Regions from separate parts of the Kitasatospora griseola genome, predicted to be linked through region 3. Evidence: riboswitches for the same ligand, from Rfam matches in the RefSeq annotation. Region 3 holds a riboswitch; each other region holds the start of a gene.
What was found. A riboswitch is a leader RNA that binds a small molecule or an ion and turns the genes downstream of it on or off. The one in region 3 is predicted to bind cyclic di-AMP.
Positions count from the first base shown of each region.

Region 1: linked by a shared signal. The riboswitch ahead of ACI1MP_RS16250 (transglycosylase family protein) and the one ahead of ACI1MP_RS35735 (transglycosylase family protein) in region 3 are both predicted to bind cyclic di-AMP.
Region 2: linked by a shared signal. The riboswitch ahead of ACI1MP_RS29080 (transglycosylase family protein) and the one ahead of ACI1MP_RS35735 (transglycosylase family protein) in region 3 are both predicted to bind cyclic di-AMP.
Region 4: linked by a shared signal. The riboswitch ahead of ACI1MP_RS25200 (peptidoglycan DD-metalloendopeptidase family protein) and the one ahead of ACI1MP_RS35735 (transglycosylase family protein) in region 3 are both predicted to bind cyclic di-AMP.

Region 1 covers NZ_CP173360.1:3,631,345-3,635,869, reverse strand. The annotation lists gene ACI1MP_RS16265 (MazG family protein) at 1-347, shown strand, start outside; gene ACI1MP_RS16260 (SDR family NAD(P)-dependent oxidoreductase) at 354-773, opposite strand; gene ACI1MP_RS16255 (cytochrome P450) at 928-2,172, shown strand; cyclic di-AMP (ydaO/yuaA leader) riboswitch at 2,424-2,607, shown strand; gene ACI1MP_RS16250 (transglycosylase family protein) at 2,611-3,309, shown strand; gene eno (phosphopyruvate hydratase) at 3,535-4,525, shown strand, end outside.
Region 2 covers NZ_CP173360.1:6,402,357-6,406,881, reverse strand. The annotation lists gene ACI1MP_RS29085 (hypothetical protein) at 1-673, opposite strand, end outside; cyclic di-AMP (ydaO/yuaA leader) riboswitch at 1,605-1,776, shown strand; gene ACI1MP_RS29080 (transglycosylase family protein) at 1,763-3,016, shown strand; gene ACI1MP_RS29075 (hypothetical protein) at 3,151-3,351, shown strand; gene ACI1MP_RS29070 (AMP-dependent synthetase/ligase) at 3,481-4,525, shown strand, end outside.
Region 3 covers NZ_CP173360.1:8,034,927-8,039,451, forward strand. The annotation lists gene ACI1MP_RS35730 (diiron oxygenase) at 1-107, shown strand, start outside; gene ACI1MP_RS35735 (transglycosylase family protein) at 236-1,462, opposite strand; cyclic di-AMP (ydaO/yuaA leader) riboswitch at 1,466-1,634, opposite strand; gene ACI1MP_RS35740 (MFS transporter) at 2,160-3,413, shown strand; gene ACI1MP_RS35745 (MFS transporter) at 3,511-4,525, shown strand, end outside.
Region 4 covers NZ_CP173360.1:5,540,590-5,545,114, reverse strand. The annotation lists gene tig (trigger factor) at 1-20, opposite strand, end outside; tRNA gene ACI1MP_RS25210 (tRNA-Pro) at 226-299, opposite strand; tRNA gene ACI1MP_RS25205 (tRNA-Gly) at 450-523, shown strand; gene ACI1MP_RS25200 (peptidoglycan DD-metalloendopeptidase family protein) at 750-1,751, opposite strand; cyclic di-AMP (ydaO/yuaA leader) riboswitch at 1,754-1,909, opposite strand; gene ACI1MP_RS25195 (hypothetical protein) at 2,282-2,476, opposite strand; gene ACI1MP_RS25190 (PP2C family protein-serine/threonine phosphatase) at 2,865-4,076, opposite strand; gene ACI1MP_RS25185 (GNAT family N-acetyltransferase) at 4,264-4,525, shown strand, end outside.

The DNA of each region.
Region 1 (4,525 bases), 4.4 Mb from region 3:
ACGTCAGCGTCGAGGACTCCGCCGAGACGGAGGCCAACTGGGAGCAGCTGAAGGCCGCCGAGAAGCAGCGCGAATCGGTGCTGGACGGCGTGCCGGCCGGCCTGCCCGCGCTGGCCTACGCGGCGAAGCTGGTCTCCCGGGTGCGCCGCGCGCGGTTCACCGGGGTGCCGGACGCGCCGTACGAGCTGCCCGCCGAACTCACCGCCGAGTCGGCCGGCGACCTGCTGCTGGCGATCGCCCAGCGCGGCTACGACCACGGCGTGGACGTGGACGCGGCCCTGCGGGCCGCGGCCCGGCGCTACCGCCGGGCGGTGCGGACCGCGGAGGGCCTGCCCGAGACGGACTGACGGAGGTCAGCCGGCCAGCGGGACGTCCGTGACCGGGCGGCGCTGCGCCGGGACGACCTCGCCGATCGCCTCGCCGACCAGGGCCAGCACCTCGGCCAGCGGGTCGAGGTGACCGGGCAGCTCGACCAGTTGGACGACCCGCTCGCCGTCCGGGCCGGCGACGGCGAACAGGTCGATCGGCCCGAGGTGCTTGGCGGCGGTGTCGACCAGCGCGGCGATGTCGGCGGGGTGGTGGACGTCACCGGAGACCCCGACCACGGGGCAGCCGGGACGGTCGAGTTCGGCCGCCAGGTCCTCCGCGACGCCGGGGCGGAGATCGGCGATGAGCAGGCCGGCGGCTCCGGCGGCGGAGAACCGGCGGGCCAGGTCGCCCCCCTCGCCCCCGTCGAGCACCGCGATGACGACCACTGCACCGGCTACTCGCATGGCCTGCTCCCCTTTCAGAGCGAAACCGGGGCGGTCCGCACGCCGCCCACTGTGCTTCATCGGAGGATCGTAGGCTCGCCCCGACGCTCCGCAACAGGGATTACCCGCCAGGTGACCAGACTCACGCGACGGCGGTTCCAGATACGGTCAAGACATGCCAGATCAGCCCCACGCCGCCCACCCGCAACTCTTCACCTGGGAGTTCGCGGCCGACCCCTATCCGGCGTACGCCTGGCTGCGGGAGCACTCCCCGGTGCACCGCACCACCCTGCCCAGCGGAGTGGAGGCGTGGCTGGTCACCCGGTACGCGGACGCCCGGCAGGCGCTGGCCGACTCCCGGCTCTCCAAGAACCCGGCGCACCACAGCGAGCAGGCGCACCGCACCGGCCGGGTGGGCATCCCGGGCGAGCGGCAGGCAGACCTGATGACCCACCTGCTGAACATCGACCCGCCGGACCACACCCGGCTGCGCCGCCTGGTGTCGAAGGCGTTCACGCCGCGCCGGGTCGCCGAGTTCGAACCGCGGGTGCAGCAGCTCACCGACCGGCTGATCGACTCCTTCGCGGAGCGCGGCGAGGCCGACCTGATCCACGAGTTCGCCTTCCCGCTGCCGATCTACGCGATCTGCGACCTGCTGGGCGTCCCCGCCGAGGACCAGGACGACCTGCGCGACTGGGCCGGCATGATGATCCGACACACGGGCGGTAAGCGCGGGGGAGTGGGCCGCGCGGTCAAGCAGATCCGCGGCTACCTGGCCGACCTGATCCACCGCAAGCGGGCCGACCTCGGCGACGACCTGATCTCCGGCCTGATCCGGGCCGGTGACCACGGCGAGCACCTGACCGAGAACGAGGCCGCGGCGATGGCCTTCATTCTGCTCTTCGCGGGGTTCGAAACCACCATCAACCTGGTCGGAAACGGACTTTTCGCCCTGCTTCGCAACCCCGGCCAGCGCACCCTGCTCCAGGACTCGCTGGCCCGCGGCGAGTCGGGCCTGCTGGAGACCGGCATCGAGGAACTGCTGCGCTACGACGGCCCGGTGGAGCTGGCGACCTGGCGGTTCGCCACCCGGCCGCTGACCATCGGAGGGGTGGACATCCCGGTGGGCGATCCGGTGCTGGTGGTGCTGGCCGCGGCGGACCGCGACCCGACCCGGTTCTCCGACGAGAACACCCTGGACCTGGCCCGGGCGGACAATCCGCACCTCGGTTTCGGGCACGGGATCCACTACTGCATCGGCGCGCCGCTCGCCCGGCTCGAAGGGCAGCGCGCGATAGGCACACTGCTGACACGGCTGCCGGACCTCCAGCTCGCCGCCGATCCGGCCGAACTCCGTTGGCGGGGCGGGCTGATCATGCGCGGGCTGCGGGAGCTCCCGGTCTCCTTCACGCCCCGCTGACCCCGGTTTCGACCGCGGCCGACCTGCTCCCGCGCGGGATCGCCAACTGTCGTGCCGGGGGCGCGCGTGCGCCCCCGGACGGGCGAATGCGGACATACATGGACGGTTTGTGCACGAGATGTGAAGGTCCGTAATTTCGGCGTGATACCGGTGATATGAGCTTGTGATTGCTCATCAGCTCTGCTTACTCTCCGATCTGCCCGCAGCCGTGGGCCCCGAACGCGGCACGCCGAGTCCTGTCCACCGCGCCCTCGGGACACCGACCAGGAATTCGGACAGGAGCGGGGGACCCAGGTGTGAACGCCGTAGCAGTTCCGACGGCTTGGGGTGAAGCCGCCCGGGAGCGGACGCAGTCGCGTCCCCGCTCCCCGGCGGCCGGGCCAGCCTCCCGGTCCGAACCCGACAGCTCACCTCGCAGGCGTGCGGAGAGGAAGTCCCATGCTGTTCACCGGTTCCGGCCGTCACCGCCGTAGTACCAAGGCCGAGAAGGTCGTCGCCGCCGCAGGCGTGGCGTCCGTGGGCCTGGCCCTGCCCCTGCTGTCCGCCACCGGAGCGGCCGCCGCGCCCGCCGACACCTGGGACCGCGTCGCCCAGTGCGAGAGCGGCGGCAACTGGGCCATCAACACCGGCAACGGGTACTACGGCGGCCTGCAGTTCTCCTCCTCCACCTGGCGCGCCTACGGCGGCAGCGAGTACGCGTCCCGCGCCGACCAGGCCTCCCGCTCCCAGCAGATCGCGGTGGCCGAGCGGGTGCTCGCCTCCCAGGGCCCCGGCGCCTGGCCGGTCTGCTCGGGCAAGGCCGGCCTGACCAAGGGCGGCGGCAGCGGCTCCCAGGACACCGCCTCCCGCTCGCAGCAGCGCCCGGCCACGCAGCAGCAGCAGTCGACCAAGACGCCGAAGTCCCAGCAGCAGCAGACCCCGAAGGCGCAGCAGCCGCAGCAGGGCCACAAGTCCCCGAAGCCGGCCACCACCTCGCAGGCCGCCGGGAAGTACACCGTGCAGAGCGGTGACACGCTGTCCGGCATCGCCGCCGCGCGGAACCTGTCCGGTGGCTGGGAGCAGCTGTTCCAGGCGAACCGCGACGTGATCGGCGGCAACCCCGACCTGATCGTCCCCGGGCAGGTCCTCTCGATGTGACGCCGCGGAGCGTCGGCCGGCCGGGCTGACGCTCCGTCCGTTCCGGGCGCGCGCCGAGCAGTTCGCGCCGTCCGGAACGGCCCGGTGGCGGGCAAACAGGTGAACTACCAGTGAGTAGCCGGGCCACACGGTGAGACGGGGCCCGGCCGGGCGTGGCCGCAGGCATGTCTGCGGCTAGGCTCTGGGCGTAACGACCACACATCCGCTTCCGCTAGGAGATGCCTCGTGCCGTCCATTGATGTCGTCGTAGCCCGTGAGATCCTCGACTCCCGCGGCAACCCCACGGTCGAGGTCGAGGTCGGTCTCGACGACGGCAGCACCGGTCGCGCGGCTGTCCCGTCGGGCGCCTCCACCGGCGCCTTCGAGGCGCTGGAGCTCCGCGACGGCGACAAGAACCGCTACTTCGGCAAGGGCGTCGAGAAGGCCGTCCTCGCCGTCATCGAGCAGATCGGCCCGGAGCTGGTCGGCTACGACGCCACCGAGCAGCGCCTGATCGACCAGGCCATGCTCGACCTGGACGCCACCCCGGACAAGTCCTCGCTCGGCGCCAACGCCATCCTCGGCGTCTCGCTCGCCGTCGCGCACGCCGCGTCCGAGGCCAGCGACCTGCCGCTGTTCCGCTACCTGGGCGGCCCGAACGCCCACGTGCTGCCGGTCCCGATGATGAACATCCTCAACGGCGGCTCGCACGCGGACTCCAACGTCGACATCCAGGAGTTCATGATCGCCCCGATCGGCGCGGAGTCCTTCTCCGAGGCCGTCCGCTGGGGCGTCGAGGTCTACCACACCCTCAAGGGCGTGCTGAAGGAGCGCGGGCTCTCCACCGGCCTGGGCGACGAGGGCGGCTTCGCCCCGAACCTGGACTCCAACCGCGAGGCCCTCGACCTGATCACCGAGGCCATCAAGAAGGCCGGCTACACCCCGGGCAAGGACGTCGCGCTCGCCCTGGACGTCGCCGCCTCCGAGTTCTACAAGGACGGCGCCTACCAGTTCGAGGGCAAGGCCCTGTCGGCCGCCGAGCTGGTCGAGTACTACGCCGAGCTGGTCGCCGCCTACCCGCTGGTCTCCATCGAGGACCCGCTGGACGAGTCCGACTGGGACGGCTGGAAGGCCATCACCGACAAGCTGGGCGACAAGGTCCAGCTGGTCGGCGACGACCTGTTCGTCACCAACCCGGAGCGCCTGCGCCGGGGCATCGAGACCGGCACCGCCAACG
Region 2 (4,525 bases), 1.6 Mb from region 3:
GGGCGGCCGGGGCGGGCTTGGTGGAGTCCCACTGGAACGGCGTCGGGGCGTGGAAACGCACCTTGCCCGCGTCGTCGGTCAGCGAGACGTTGCCGGCCTGGTCCGAGGCGACCGTCAGCCCAGTGGCCTGGATGGGGAACCGCAACGACTCCAGGCGCGGGTCGGCGGCCGCCTGCGCAGTCTTGACGACGACCACCTCGCGCCAGCCGCCGTCCGGACGGGCCGTCACTTCGAGGTCCACATCGGGCAGGACCGAGGCGTAGGTGGCCTTGGAGCCGTTCAGCGTCGGCTTCGGCAGGGCGAACGGCGCCGAGACCGAAAGCTTCTTGCCGTCGGCCGTGGTAACGGTGGCGAGCGGACCGCTGCCGCCGCCGGAGAGCGCCAGGTCGGAGCCGGTGACGGCGGGGACGATCGTGCCGTCGCTCTTGGGCCGCAACGCGGTGTCGAGGGTCTGCCACTGACCGGTGCGCTTGGTCCTGACGTCCTGGGCGAAGTTCTCGGAGTGGAGCGACCGGCCGTCCGTCTCGGCGAACGTCTCGCTGGTCTCGGTGGTCAGCGCGTCGATCCGGACCGGCGTGCCGGTGCTCTTGGCCTGCTGGAGCGCCGCGCGGATCGCCTTGGTGGCCTCGGACTCACCGGGGGGCTGATTGTCCCCGGCGGTCTGACTGGGCATCGGAGTCGGCTCGGCCGCGGCAAAAGGCACCGATATGGAAATCAGCAACAGTGCCGCAGCGGCACTGAAGGCTGCCTGCGAAACAGTTCTCGTCCCCCCTCTGCGGCACCCGGCCGTACAACGTGATGACTCAGGATTTCTTGACATGCTTTTGATCTTTTCCTCCCACAGGCTCGCCATGATCATCGGCGAGCAGTCGGGAAGGAACGATGCAGGCAACGTGAAGAGCTGGTCAAGTGCGGCCGCCAGCCCACCTACTGACGATCGATTGATCATCCTTATACAGATGGAACGGAGGCAAAGCAATAGCCCTTCCGATCCGATCGCGGCATCCAGCAGTCCGGCAAGGGCCTCCGCGACCCGCCGTCCCACATCTGCGACATGCTGCCCGACCAGGACCCTCGCCGTGCCGCAGTAGCAGTGCTGTTCAGATTTCGATGCCACGTCAAAGCAATGTCACTGCATGAAAATTGAGCCTCTAAGGTTCCGTCAGAATCACATATCGGAAACTCGGGACTACTTCAACCATCCACACATGTCGCAGATTTGACGCGTCGTCATCAACCATTACTGAAGCGCAGAAATCGGCCGGCGCCCGATTTCCCGGAGTGCCCCACGAACGCTCGAGCCGCCTCGGACCACGGGCTGCCACATCACGAAACCGGGGGTGGAAAATCGATACGGACATTTGCGAACTCCATCACATAGCTCGCATTTCATGACGTAGCACACCCAGGCCTGAGGGGTCAGCAGTTTCCGACATCGCGGGACCAGTTCGGAGCGAGTCCGTGATCGTCTTTTCTGAGCCGAGTGACGACCGTCACTGGCATTTGCTAATCGTCCTTAAATCCGCTTAATCTCCTGCCCACGTTCGTGGACACACGGACCCAGCTCACCCGGAACGCCGAGTCCTGCCGCCGGGTGCGCCGGCTCATGCGAAACGCACCGCGGCAGGGGCGGGGGAACCAGGTAAGTCGCCCTGGGGCGGTCCTGACGGACCGGTCCGGGGCTAGGGGTGAAGCCGGGCGCACCGAGAGGTGCGCGCGGCCGGGCAACTCCAGCCCGAATCCGACAGCTCACCTCGCAGGCGTGGGAGAGGAACGCATCTTCATGCTGCCCGTCAGCGCCAAGCGCGCCCGCCGTCTGATCGCCACCACCGGTGTCGTGGGCATCGGCCTCACCGTCCCCGGCCTCGCGGCCGGCACCGCCTCCGCCGCGTCGGTGGCCACCTGGGACAAGGTCGCCCAGTGCGAGTCCAGCGGCAACTGGTCCATCAACACCGGCAACGGCTTCTACGGCGGCCTCCAGTTCACCGCCTCCACCTGGGCCGCCTTCGGCGGCACCGCGTTCGCCCCGCGCGCCGACCTGGCCACCAAGGACCAGCAGATCGCCGTCGCCGAGAAGGTGCTGGCCTCGCAGGGCCCCGGCGCCTGGCCGGTGTGCTCGGTCCAGGCCGGTCTGACCAAGGGCGGCGCCGCCCCGCAGGTCGACACCTCCGCGGGCTCCACCGCCGCCAAGCCGTCGCAGGACACCGCGTCGAAGCCGGCCCAGCCGCAGGTCCAGCAGGCCCCGAAGCAGACCCAGCCCCAGCAGCAGCGCCAGCAGGCCCAGCCGCAGGCCCAGCAGGCCCCCCAGGCCTCCGGCAGCTACACCGTGGTGGCGGGCGACTGGCTGTCCGCCATCGCCCAGCGCCAGAACGTCGAGGGCGGCTGGGAGAAGCTGTACGAGCTGAACCGCTCCGTCCTCGCCGAGGGCCCGGACATGATCTACCCGGGTCAGCAGCTGGCGCTCGGCAACGTCGCCGTCGCCCAGGCTCCGGCCAAGCAGTCCGCGCCGGCCGGCAACTCCTCGTCCAACGGCTCGAACCGGAAGACCGACGCCCCGGCGCCGAGCACCCCGGCCCCGGCCAAGCCGAGCACCCCCGCGAAGCCGGCCGCCACCACCACGACCACCGCCGCCACCACCGCCGCCGTCAAGGCGACCGGGTCGAAGGCCGCGGCGATCGACTTCGCGCTGTCCAAGGTCGGCCAGCCGTACATCTACGGCGGCACCGGCAACGGCGGCTGGGACTGCTCGGGCCTGACCCAGGCGGCGTTCCGCCAGGCCGGCATCAGCCTGCCGCGCGTCGCCGCGGACCAGGCCGACTACTCGACCCGGGTCTCGCTGAACAGCCTGCAGCCGGGCGACCTGCTGTTCTGGTCGAACAACGGCGCCAACTCGGGCGTCTACCACGTGGCGATCTACATCGGCGACGGCAAGTACGTCGAGGCCGCCAACCCGAAGTCCGGTGTGCGGACCGAGACCATCGCCAACTGGGCGCCGGACTTCGCCGGTCGGGTCTGACACCCGGAAGCCCCCGCCGCACGCACCGCACGGTGAACGCCGCTGCCCCCGGAGACCCTGGTCGGCTCCGGGGGCAGCGGCCTGTTGTCGGCCGGAAGCGGTGGCGAGACCGCCGAGAACCGGGGAGCGGTGCGATGGCGAAGGTGACGATCACGCTGGAGGCGGATCTCGCGCTGGAGGCGATGATGCGCCTCGGGGTGGGCAGCCCGCAGGACGCGGTGGAGCTGCTGGTGCGCGACTACCTGTCCACCGGCCGGCGCACCCGGGCGCGGACCGGCGGCAGCCGGGACGGCGAGCGGTTCGCCGGCCCGGCGCCGTCCGTCGAGGAGGGCTGAGCAACCTGGCGGGCGAGGCCGGTCGGCGACACGTCAAATCCTGTTACTGTCAAGGAACTTACCGTCTAGTAAGTTCGCGGCCGAGTCCCTACCCTGGGCGGACCCCCACCCACCCAAGGGAGTTCGCCGATGGCACACCCCCTCGCCCGGGCCGCCCGCGCCGAGCATCTGCGCGACCGTGCGCCCGTCGAAGTCCTGCGCTCCGACGGCCGGGTCGTCGAAGCCCGCACCCCGCACCTGGTACCGCCGCCGGACGCCGGCAGCCTCGCCGACCTGCCGTTCCGCAACGCCGAGCAGGCGCCGGACGCCGAGGTGCTGACCAGGCGCCGGCCGGACGGCGGCTGGCAGCAGGTGACGGCCCGGCAGTTCGCCGATCAGGTGGCGGCGACCGCCCGCGGGCTGATCGCCGCCGGGGTCCGGCCCGGCGGGCGGATCGTCCTGATGTCGCGCACCCGCTACGAGTGGACGCTGCTGGACTTCGCGGCCTGGGCGGCCGGCGCGTCCGTGGTGCCGGTGTACCCGACCTCCGCGATCGAGCAGGCCGAGTGGATCCTCCGCGACTCCGGCGCGGTGCTGGCGGTCGCGGAGGACGCCGGCACCGCCGAGGTGCTGACGGTGGCGATCGCCCGCACCGGCGGCACGGTGCCGCTGTGGCGGCTGGACGAGGACGCCGTCGCCACCCTCGGCGAGCTCGGCAGGACCGTCCCCGCCGGGGAGGTGGAGCAGCGCAGGAAGGCGCTCGGCCCGGACAGCGAGGCCACCCTGATCTACACCTCCGGCACCACCGGACGCCCCAAGGGCTGCCTGCTCACCCACGCCAACTTCCTCACCGAGGCGGCGAACTGCCACGCCCTGCTGGAGCCGGTGTTCACCGCCGCCACCGGCGAGACGCCGTCCACCCTGCTGTTCCTGCCGCTGGCCCACGTGCTGGGCCGGATGATCCAGGTGACCTGCGTCTTCGGCCGGATCCGGTTCGGCCACAGCCCGTCCCTGAAGCCCGACGAGCTCCGGCCCGACCTGGCCGCGTTCGGCGCGACCTTCCTGGTCGGCGTGCCCTATCTGTTCGAGAAGATCCACCAGTTGGGCCGGGCCGAGGCGCAGGCGAAGGGCGCGGTGCGGGTCTTCGACCGGGCGGCGGAGGCCGCGGTGCGCCACGCCCGCGCCGAACTGGCCG
Region 3 (4,525 bases):
GCACCAAGATCGAGATGGCCCGGAAGGTGATCGGGGTTCTGGACCGCGCCGGACTGGTCGGCGCCGCCAACCGCTGGCTGCTGCGCGCCGCCGGAGTGATCGCCTGAGCGGGGAGTGGGAGAGCGCCGGGGACGGGGCGACGGCCTCGCCGGGAACTCCGTCGAGGGAGCACCGCGGCGGCCTGCACCGCGCCGGGCCGCCGCCCCGAAGCGACGGTGGCCCGGCCTGGCAGTCCTCAGCCCAGGTTCAGCACCTGGCCCGGCTGGATCAGGTCCGGGTTCTCGCCCAGCACCTGCTTGTTGGCGTTGTAGAGCTCGGTCCAGCCGCCGTCCAGCTCGTGGGTGCGGGCGATCTTCGCCAGCGTGTCACCCGGGCCGACGGTGTACGGCTGGGCGGCCGGGGTGCCGGCCGCCGGGGTGTCGGTGGCCGGCGGGCTGCTGGTGGGCGACGTGGACGTGCTCGGCTGCAGCGCGCCGGCCGCCTGGCTCGGGTCGGTGTTCGGAGCGGTCGGCGAGGTGGTCGGTGCGGGCGACTGGTTGCCGCCGGTTCCGTTTCCGCCTCCGGTCTCGCCCTGGCCCTGGTCCTGACCCTGCCCCTGGCCGTTGCCTGCGCCGTTGTTGCTGTTGCCGTTCTCCGTCCCGTTCCCGTGCCCGTTTCCGTTGCCATTCTGGCCGTCGGAGGGCGTGGTGGGGTTCGGGGTGGGGTTCGGGCTCGGGGCGGTGCTCGGGTCGGTCGGCGGTGCCGGGACGACCGGGGTGGCCGGAGCGGTCGGGGCCTGCGCGTCCGGGGTGGTGGTCGGGGACGGTGCAGCGGTCGGCGGCTGCGGGTGCGTCAGCTGCATGTAGCGCTCGTACAGGCTCTGGTGGCTGGTCCAGAACCAGCCGCCGTTCTTCTGGTACCAGTACACGTGGGACACCGGGTCGTAGCCGGGCAGGCCGGAGAAGACCGGGGCGGCGTTCGGGGCGGCGACGGTGCCGTCCGAGGCGGTGTTGGCAGCTGCCGCGCCGCGGGCACCGCGCAGCGCACCCGACTCGTCCGCCGAGTCGTTGGTGTCCACCACGCCGGGAGCGCTGGCCACGCGCAGGTCCGACGAGTCGGCGCACGAGGCCCACGGCTGCGGGCCCTCGGTGGCCAGGATGCGTTCGGCGACCACGATCTGCTGGCTGCGGGTGGCGCCGTTGGGCAGCTCGGCGTACTGGGTGCCGCCGTAGTCGACCCAGCGCTGGGCGGTGATCTGGAGACCGCCGTACATGCCGTCGCCCGAGTCGAGACTCCAGTTGCCGCCGCTCTCGCAGTCGGCGACCCGGTCCCAGACCGCGCTGGGCGCGGCCTGTGCACCCGTCGCGGTGAGCAGTGGCAGTGCGATGCCGACACCGACGACGCCGGCCGCGGCGATGGCCCGCTCGGCGGCTTTCTCCGCCTGGCTCTGCTTACGGTGACGCCCGGAACCCGTGAAGAGCATGCTCGATCCTCTCCGCACGCCTGCGAGGTGAGCTGTCGGGTTCGGACCCGGAGGGAGGCCCGGCCGCCGTCTGCCGGTCGGAGCCGGTTCGGGCGACTTCACCCCTAGCCGTGGGGGACGGCGACGTACCTGGTTCCCCCGTCCCCGCCCAGGGTTGTGGTGATCGACCCGGCAACGCGGCGGGCAGGGTTCGGCGTTGCCGCGTGCGGGGCCCGGCGGTGCGGGCCGGACCGAGCCTATTCACTCGAACGGAGCAATCACAAGCTCATCGCGCCGGCATCACGGGCGAGTCACGCAGGTCTGGCCGGGTTCGGACGCGGAGCGCCCGGGCGCGGGCGGGGAGGCGTGGCGGCCGTGCGTGGGCGACCGGTTGGCGGGAGTTCGGAGGAGGGGGAGCGGTCTGATCGGGTGGTCGGGGGGTGGGTGGTCGGGGGGTGGGTGATCGGGCAGTCGGGGGTGGGGCGATCGGATGCGAAAGTCTGACCGATCGGTGGGATTGGGAATCGGGTGGAGGGGAAGGCGGGCGTCCGGGCTCCGGTCCCATGAATTTGACTGAACGTCAACTCGCCTGAGAAGCATGGGCAGTTGAGGTGAACCAGAGCATTGCCGACCTTGCGGATAAATCGCGCGACAGCCCGTTCGGGGGCTCCCTACCATCACGGTGATCGCTGTTCCCCGACCCGCTGTGGAGGTGCCCGTGGCTGCGCTGATTCCCGAAGTGCTCCGGGTGGAGCGCCAGTTCGCCCGTCTGTTCGTCGCTCAGTCGCTGTCCGTACTGGGGGACAGGGTGTCGTTCGTGGCGCTGCCGTTCGCAGTGCTGTCGATCGGCGGGTCAGCTGCCGATGTCGGCCTGGTGGCGGCGGCGGGCTTGCTGCCGATGCTGGTGTTCACACTGGCCGGCGGCGTGTGGGCGGACCGGATACCGAGACAGCGGATCATGCTGGTCTCCGATCTGGTGCGGTGCGCGGTCCAGACGGCTGTCGCGGTGCTGCTGCTCACCGGGACGGCCCGGGTCGGGGTGCTGGCGGCGCTGATGGTGGTGTTCGGCGTGGCGGACGCTTTCTTCCTGCCTGCCTCCACGGGGCTGCTGCCGCTGCTGGTGCCCAGTGAACGGCTGGGCGAGGCCAATGCGCTGCGCGGGTTCGTCCACTCGGCGGGGCTGGTGGTCGGCCCGGTGCTGGCCGGTGCGCTGGTTGCCGTCGCCGGCCCCGGCGGCGCACTGCTGGCGGACGCAGCGAGCTTCGCCGCCAGCGCCGCAGTGCTGGCGAGGCTCGGCACGGTGGGCGGGAGGGCCGTCACGGAGCGGGCCGAGCGCCTCGGGTTCCTGGCCGAACTCCGGGTCGGCTGGCAGCAGGTGCGCCAGCGGTCCTGGGTGTGGTCGAGCATGCTCGTGATCGCGGTCTACCACGTGGTGGTGCTGCCCTCGGTGTTCGTGCTCGGTCCGGTGCTGGCGGATCGCGAGTGGGGCGGGGCCGGCGCCTGGGCCGTGGTGGTCACCGCCTTCGGCCTCGGTGCGATCGTCGGCGACGTCTGTGCCTACCGCCTCAAACCGGCCCGTCCGATGGCGGTGGCGGCCGTCGCGATGGTGGTTGCCTCCTGTCAGGCGCTGATCATCGGATCCGGCGCTCCGGTCGTGGTGATCGCTCTGCTGGAGGCGTGCACCGGAGTCGGCGTCTCCCTGTTCTTCGTGCTGTGGGAGACGTCACTCCAGGTGCACATACCCGAGCAGATGCTGTCCCGGGTCAGCTCCTACGACCAGCTGACCGCGGAGGCGCTGATGCCGCTCGGCCTGGTGCTCGCAGGCCCGCTCTCCGACGGGATCGGCGTGCACCGGGCGCTGTTCGGCATGACCGCTCTGGCACTGCCGGCCGGCCTCGTCCTGCTCGCCCTGCCGGCGGTTCGGGGACTGCCTGCACGGCCGGCGACCATCCCTGCATCCACTAATCCATAAAAGATTGGAATATGATCGCCGATGTGCCCCCGCTCGATCGACGCCCGCGGAGCACCGCTCCACGCACCACGTCCCACGTACCACCCGGGAGTCCCCCATGTCCGTCCAGGCCCAGCCCCCACTGCCGCCCCCGGCAACCACGCCGAACGCCGCGGCGCGCACCACCCCGGCCGGCCAGCCCGGGGGCCGGCCGATCCGACTCGGGCTGCGCGCCAACATTGCACAGTTCGGCCTGCTGGTGGCGGTCAACGCCCTGGTCGGTGGCATGCTCGGCCAGGAACGGACAGTCCTGCCGCTGCTCGCGGATCAGGTCTTCCACCTGTCCGCCTACACGGGTGCGCTGACGTACATCCTGGCGTTCGGCGCGACCAAGGCGGTCACCAACTTCTTCGCCGGCACGCTCTCCGACCGGTACGGGCGCAGGCCGGTGTTGATCGCGGGCTGGCTGATCGCCCTGCCGATTCCGGCGATGCTGGCCTGGGGTCCGACCTGGGGGTGGATCGTCGCGGCGAACGTGCTGCTCGGCGTCAACCAGGGCCTCACCTGGTCCACCACCGTGATCATGAAGATCGACCTGGTCGGTCCGGCCCGGCGCGGCCTGGCGATGGGCCTCAATGAAGCGGCGGGCTACCTCGCGGTGGCCGTGACCGCGACCGGCACCGGCGCCATCGCCGCCCACTGGGGCCTGCGCCCGCAGCCCTTCCTGCTCGGCGCGGCCTACGTCGCGCTCGGCCTGGGCCTGACGGTCGCCGCCGTCCGGGAGACCCGCGAGTACGCCCGTGCAGAGGCCGCCGCCCACCCGGCCCCGGTCGCCGCCATGCCAGCGGTCACGACCCAGGCGTGCCCCGGCGGTGACCAGACGGCGGTGCTCAGCACCGCCCGAATAGCCCGCACCACCAGCCTCGGCGACCGGGCGCTGTCCAGCGCCAGCTGGGCCGGCATGGTCAACAACCTCAACGACGCGCTCGCCTGGGGCATCTTCCCGCTGCTGTACGCCGCGCACGGTCTGGAGCTCGGCCGGATCGGCATCCTGGCCGCGCTCTACCCGGCGGTGTGGGGCGCGGGGCAGATGCTCACCGGCTGGTGGTCCGACCGGATCGGCCGCAAGCACC
Region 4 (4,525 bases), 2.5 Mb from region 3:
GTCTCGACGGCGCTCTTCACGGTTGGGTCTCCTAGGGGGGCTTGCGGTCAGGGCGATAGGCGGTTGGGGCTGAAATGCTGTCCGTACTACCGCCAGCGGTCCATCCTACCGGTACCACGAAAGCGACTGTGCCCGGCACCGGGTGCAGGTCGGGGCGACTCCCCCCAACACCCGCGCCCACAACGACAACAGGGCCCCGCCCACCGACGAGACCCTGCCGCACGGTCGGGGTGACCGGATTCGAACCGACGGCCTTCCGCTCCCAAAGCGGACGCGCTACCAACCTGCGCCACACCCCGTGGTGCCGAGCAGAAGAGTACACGTCGGCCACCCCTCGACCGGGGCGATATCCGCGAGCCGACAACGCGGAAGAAGTGTGCAATCCACCGGCGCGACCAGGTACCCTGATCCAGTCCTCGCCACCGCGACTGCGGTGCGGGTACGCCTTTGCGGGTGTAGCTCAATGGTAGAGCCCCAGTCTTCCAAACTGGTCACGCGAGTTCGATTCTCGTCACCCGCTCCAGCAGGCCGACGGCCCCGACTGCCCACGCAGTCGGGGCCGTCGGCGTTTCGGCCGGTCACCCCCTCGGCGACACCCCTCGACCACGCGCCCGGCCGCACCCCTCGACCCCCCTGCCGCACCCCGCTGCCGCACCCCGGCCGCCCGCCCGGAGCGCCGCACCCCGGGCAGCCCGAAGGCCCCGGGCGGCCGGGTGGCTGCGCGGGGCCTTCGGGGGGTGAGGCGTGGATCAGACGTTGACGCCGTGGGCCGCCAGGTAGGCGACGGGGTCGATGTCGGAGCCGTAGTCCGGGGTGGTGCGGATCTCGAAGTGCAGGTGCGGGCCGGTGACGTTGCCGGTGGCGCCGGAGAGGCCGATCTGCTGGCCCGCCGTCACGGCCTGGCCGGCCGAGACGGAGATCGAGGACAGGTGGGCGTACTGGGCGTACTTGCCGTCGGCCAGCTTGATGACGACCTGGTTGCCGTAGGCGCCGCCGTTGCCGGCCGAGACCACGGTGCCCGCGGCGACGGCCTTGAGGCTGGTGCCGGTGGCGACCGGGAAGTCGATGCCGGTGTGGTAGCCGCTGGACCAGTTGGAGCCGGCCACCTTGTAACCGGTGGTGACCTTGCCCGGCGCGGGGGCCACGTACGCGGCGTTGGCGCTGGTGGTCGCGGCGACCGGAGCGACCGGCACGGTGGTGACGGCCGGAGCCGGGGTCGACGCCTTCGGGGCCGGGGCCGCCTGCTGGGTCTTGGCGGTGTCGGCGACGGCCGGCTTCGTGACGGTGACGGCCGGCTTGGTGGCGGGCTTCGGCGCAGCGGCGGGCTTCGGCGCGGCGGCGGGCTTCGCGGCGGTGTCCGAGGAGGTGGACTTGGCGGCCGGGGCCTTCGCGGGGGCGGCGGCCTGGCCGTTGATGGTCAGCTGCTGGCCGGGGAAGATCAGGTCGGGGTTGCCGCCGACCACGGAGTGGTTGTCCTGGTAGAGCTTCTCCCAGCCGCCGTCCACGTGCTGCGCGGCAGCGATCTTGGACAGGGTGTCGCCGGAGACGACCCGGTAGTCGTGCGCGGAGGCGACCGGCGTCGCGTCCGTCGAGACCTGGGACGCCGGGCGGTTGGCGCCCTGCTCGGTGGCGGTGTGCGCGGAGGCGGCGGTGACCGGGAGACCGATCGCGGCGCCGGCCACACCGGCGGCGATGGCGATGCGGGCGACGGTGGCCAGGCGCGGCTTGCGGTGCTTGCCCTGAACGGACATGAAGCATTCCTCTCCGACGCCTGCGAGGTGAGCTGTCGGGTTCGGGCGAGAGTTGCCCGGCCGCAGAACTGCGGCTTCACCCCGAGCCGTTCCCGGATGTTCCCGGGCCCGGCGACTTACCTGTGGTTCCCCCGCTCCTGCCGTGGCGTGGTATCTGGTCGGCACCGGACGACGGCAGGACTAGGCGTTCCGTCCGGTGGCCCGCCCGGTCACTGGCCGGGCTGCGGACGAAGCAAATCCCACGGCCCGCGAGGCTGGCAAACGCCGACCGGCCCCGTTCCCAAGATCGGGAAGGGGCTGACGGTCCACCAGGTCACGCGGTGTCGACCGGGCCGCTGCGGTGCGCGTACGGGATCATGACGGTGCGCACACGAACCCCGCACGGTGGGCGACCTCGGCCACCGTGCGCGTTCGGTCGCGGACCCGGCGTGACGCCGTGGGTGACCCTGGTCACCTGCGGGCAGGCCGAATGGACGGTGCGGGGGTGCCTCCCGCCCGTCGTGGCGTGTCGCCGGAGAGCCGACGCGGCGTCAACCCGCGATCGAGGCGATGGCCTTGGAGACCGAGGTGAGGAACTGCTGGATCGGGCCGGCCATGGTCGACTGGCTCAGCATGAAGCCGAACAGGGCGGCGACGATGGCGTGCCCGGACTTCAGCTGCTTGTTGCGAATGAAGATCGCGACGATGATGCCGAACAGGACAAGCGCGGAGACGGAGAAGGCCACCGGGACTCACTTCCTCGATTCGTGGCGGGGGTTCGGGTGAAAGCCGGCGATGGCTCCCAGGCGGAAACCGGCCCCAGCCCCCCGTGTCCCCACCACTCCATCCGGACTCAGTGTGGTCGCTCGTGCGGAGTGCGTAAAGAACTTGCCCGGGGCTCCTGCGCCCGAACCCGCCTGGTAGGACTGATTTTCGCCGACCGCGACGATAGCGGACGGGTTCTGACGGCCCGTCGGCGGGCGGCGGTCCGCGCAGGCCGGCGCGGTAAACCGGCAGGCAGATCCGGTGTCACCGGTCGGCCCGGACGCCGCACCGGAATTGGCCGAAGATCAACGCCCGGGTTTGACACTCCGTGGACACTCCGCGCTCACCGGGTCTGCACTCGCCGCGGGTTCAGCGGCGCCAGATCAGCAGCACCGCGCGGTCGTCGTTGACGTGCTTGGCGACGGTGTCGATCAGCCGGACCGCCGCCCCGGACCGGATCGCCGCCGGTGCGGCGGCGACCAGCCGGTCGGCCTCGCCCATCAGCCGGTCCATGCCCTCGGCGAGGTCGCGGCCGGGGATCTCCACCATGCCGTCGGTGCACAGCATCAGGACGTCGCCGGGGCCGAGGGTGCCGCGCACCCCCTCGAACTTGGCTTCGTCGTAGACGCCGAGCAGCGGGCCCTCGGCCTCCTTGACCTCCCAGTAACCGGCCCCCGCGAGGCGGTGCATGCCGGGCAGGTGTCCGGCGGAGAGCAGTTCGTACTCGCCGGTGTCCAGGTCCACCACCAGGTGGACGGCGGTGGCGAAGCCCTCTGCCCAGTCCTGGCGCAGCAGGTAACCGTTGGCGGCGGGCAGGAAGTCGTGGGCGGGCAGCGAGCCGAGCAGTCCGCCGAAGGCGCCGGACAGCAGCAGCGAGCGGCTGCCGGCGTCCATGCCCTTGCCGGAGACGTCGGCGAGGACGACTTCGAGCACCCGCCCGCCGGGGCCGGTGCGGGCGGCGGCCATGAAGTCGCCGGAGAAGGACTGGCCGCCGGCCGGGCGCAGCGCGGTGTCGGTGTGCCAGCCGTCGGGCAGTTGCGGGATGCGGCCCTGGACCCGGATCCGCTCGCGCAGGTCGAACAGCATGGTGGAGCCGCCCCGCCAGGGCACGCCGATCCGGCGGCGGAACTGGGCGACCAGCAGCCCGGCGACGCCGACCGCGCCGACCACCAGGGCGGCACCCGGGGTCACGCCGTGGGTGTAGGCCTCGGGCTGCGCGCTGGCGACGCGCTCCCCGGTGTGCACCAGGGACTCGGCGATCAGCCCGCCCGCCGCGACGGCGTACAGCAGCACCAGGGTGCCGGGGCGCAGCAGCAGGGCGCCGGCCAGCACCGGCAGCACCAGGGCGGTGGGTGGGGCCCAGTCGGGGATCGCGATGTTCAGCAGCACCAGCACGGGCACGGCGAGGGCGAGGGCGGCGAACGCCCACCAGTCGGCGCCGTCGCCGCGGAAGTAGTCGACGCCGGTGCGGCGCAGCCTGCGTCGGGCCCGGTACAGCGCAGCGCGCAGCCGGGCCGTCACGGGCTCGCGGGGCGGTCTGCCGCCCCGGCCCGTCGCTCCGGTGCGCGCGCTGTCGGCCATGGGGACCGACCTTATCCACCGGCGGTGCCCGCGTCGACGGCCCGGGTGGCACCGAGTGCAACGAGAGCGGCACGCTCCGGTGGGTTTCGGCCGCGGGCGCCGCGACGGGGAGCACCGGAGACCGGAGACCGGCATGGGCGCGACAAATCGGTCGCACGCTTCCGGTTCGGGTGGTAGGCAGGGCCTCATGACGATTCGACACCCCGAACTGACCCTGCGGCCGTTGCGCGTCGAGGAGTGGGAGACCTGGTACAGCACCCTGGACGTGGCGTTCGGCGGCGGCGGGGAGGCCCCCGCGGAGCGCGCGCTGTGGCACGAGTTGACGGAGGTGGAGCGTTCGCTGGCGATCTGCGAGGGCGAGCGCATCGTCGGCGGCGGCTCGGCGTTCAGCTTCCGACTGGTGGTGCCGGGCGGCGCGGTGGTCCCGGCGGCGGGCGTGACGATGGTGG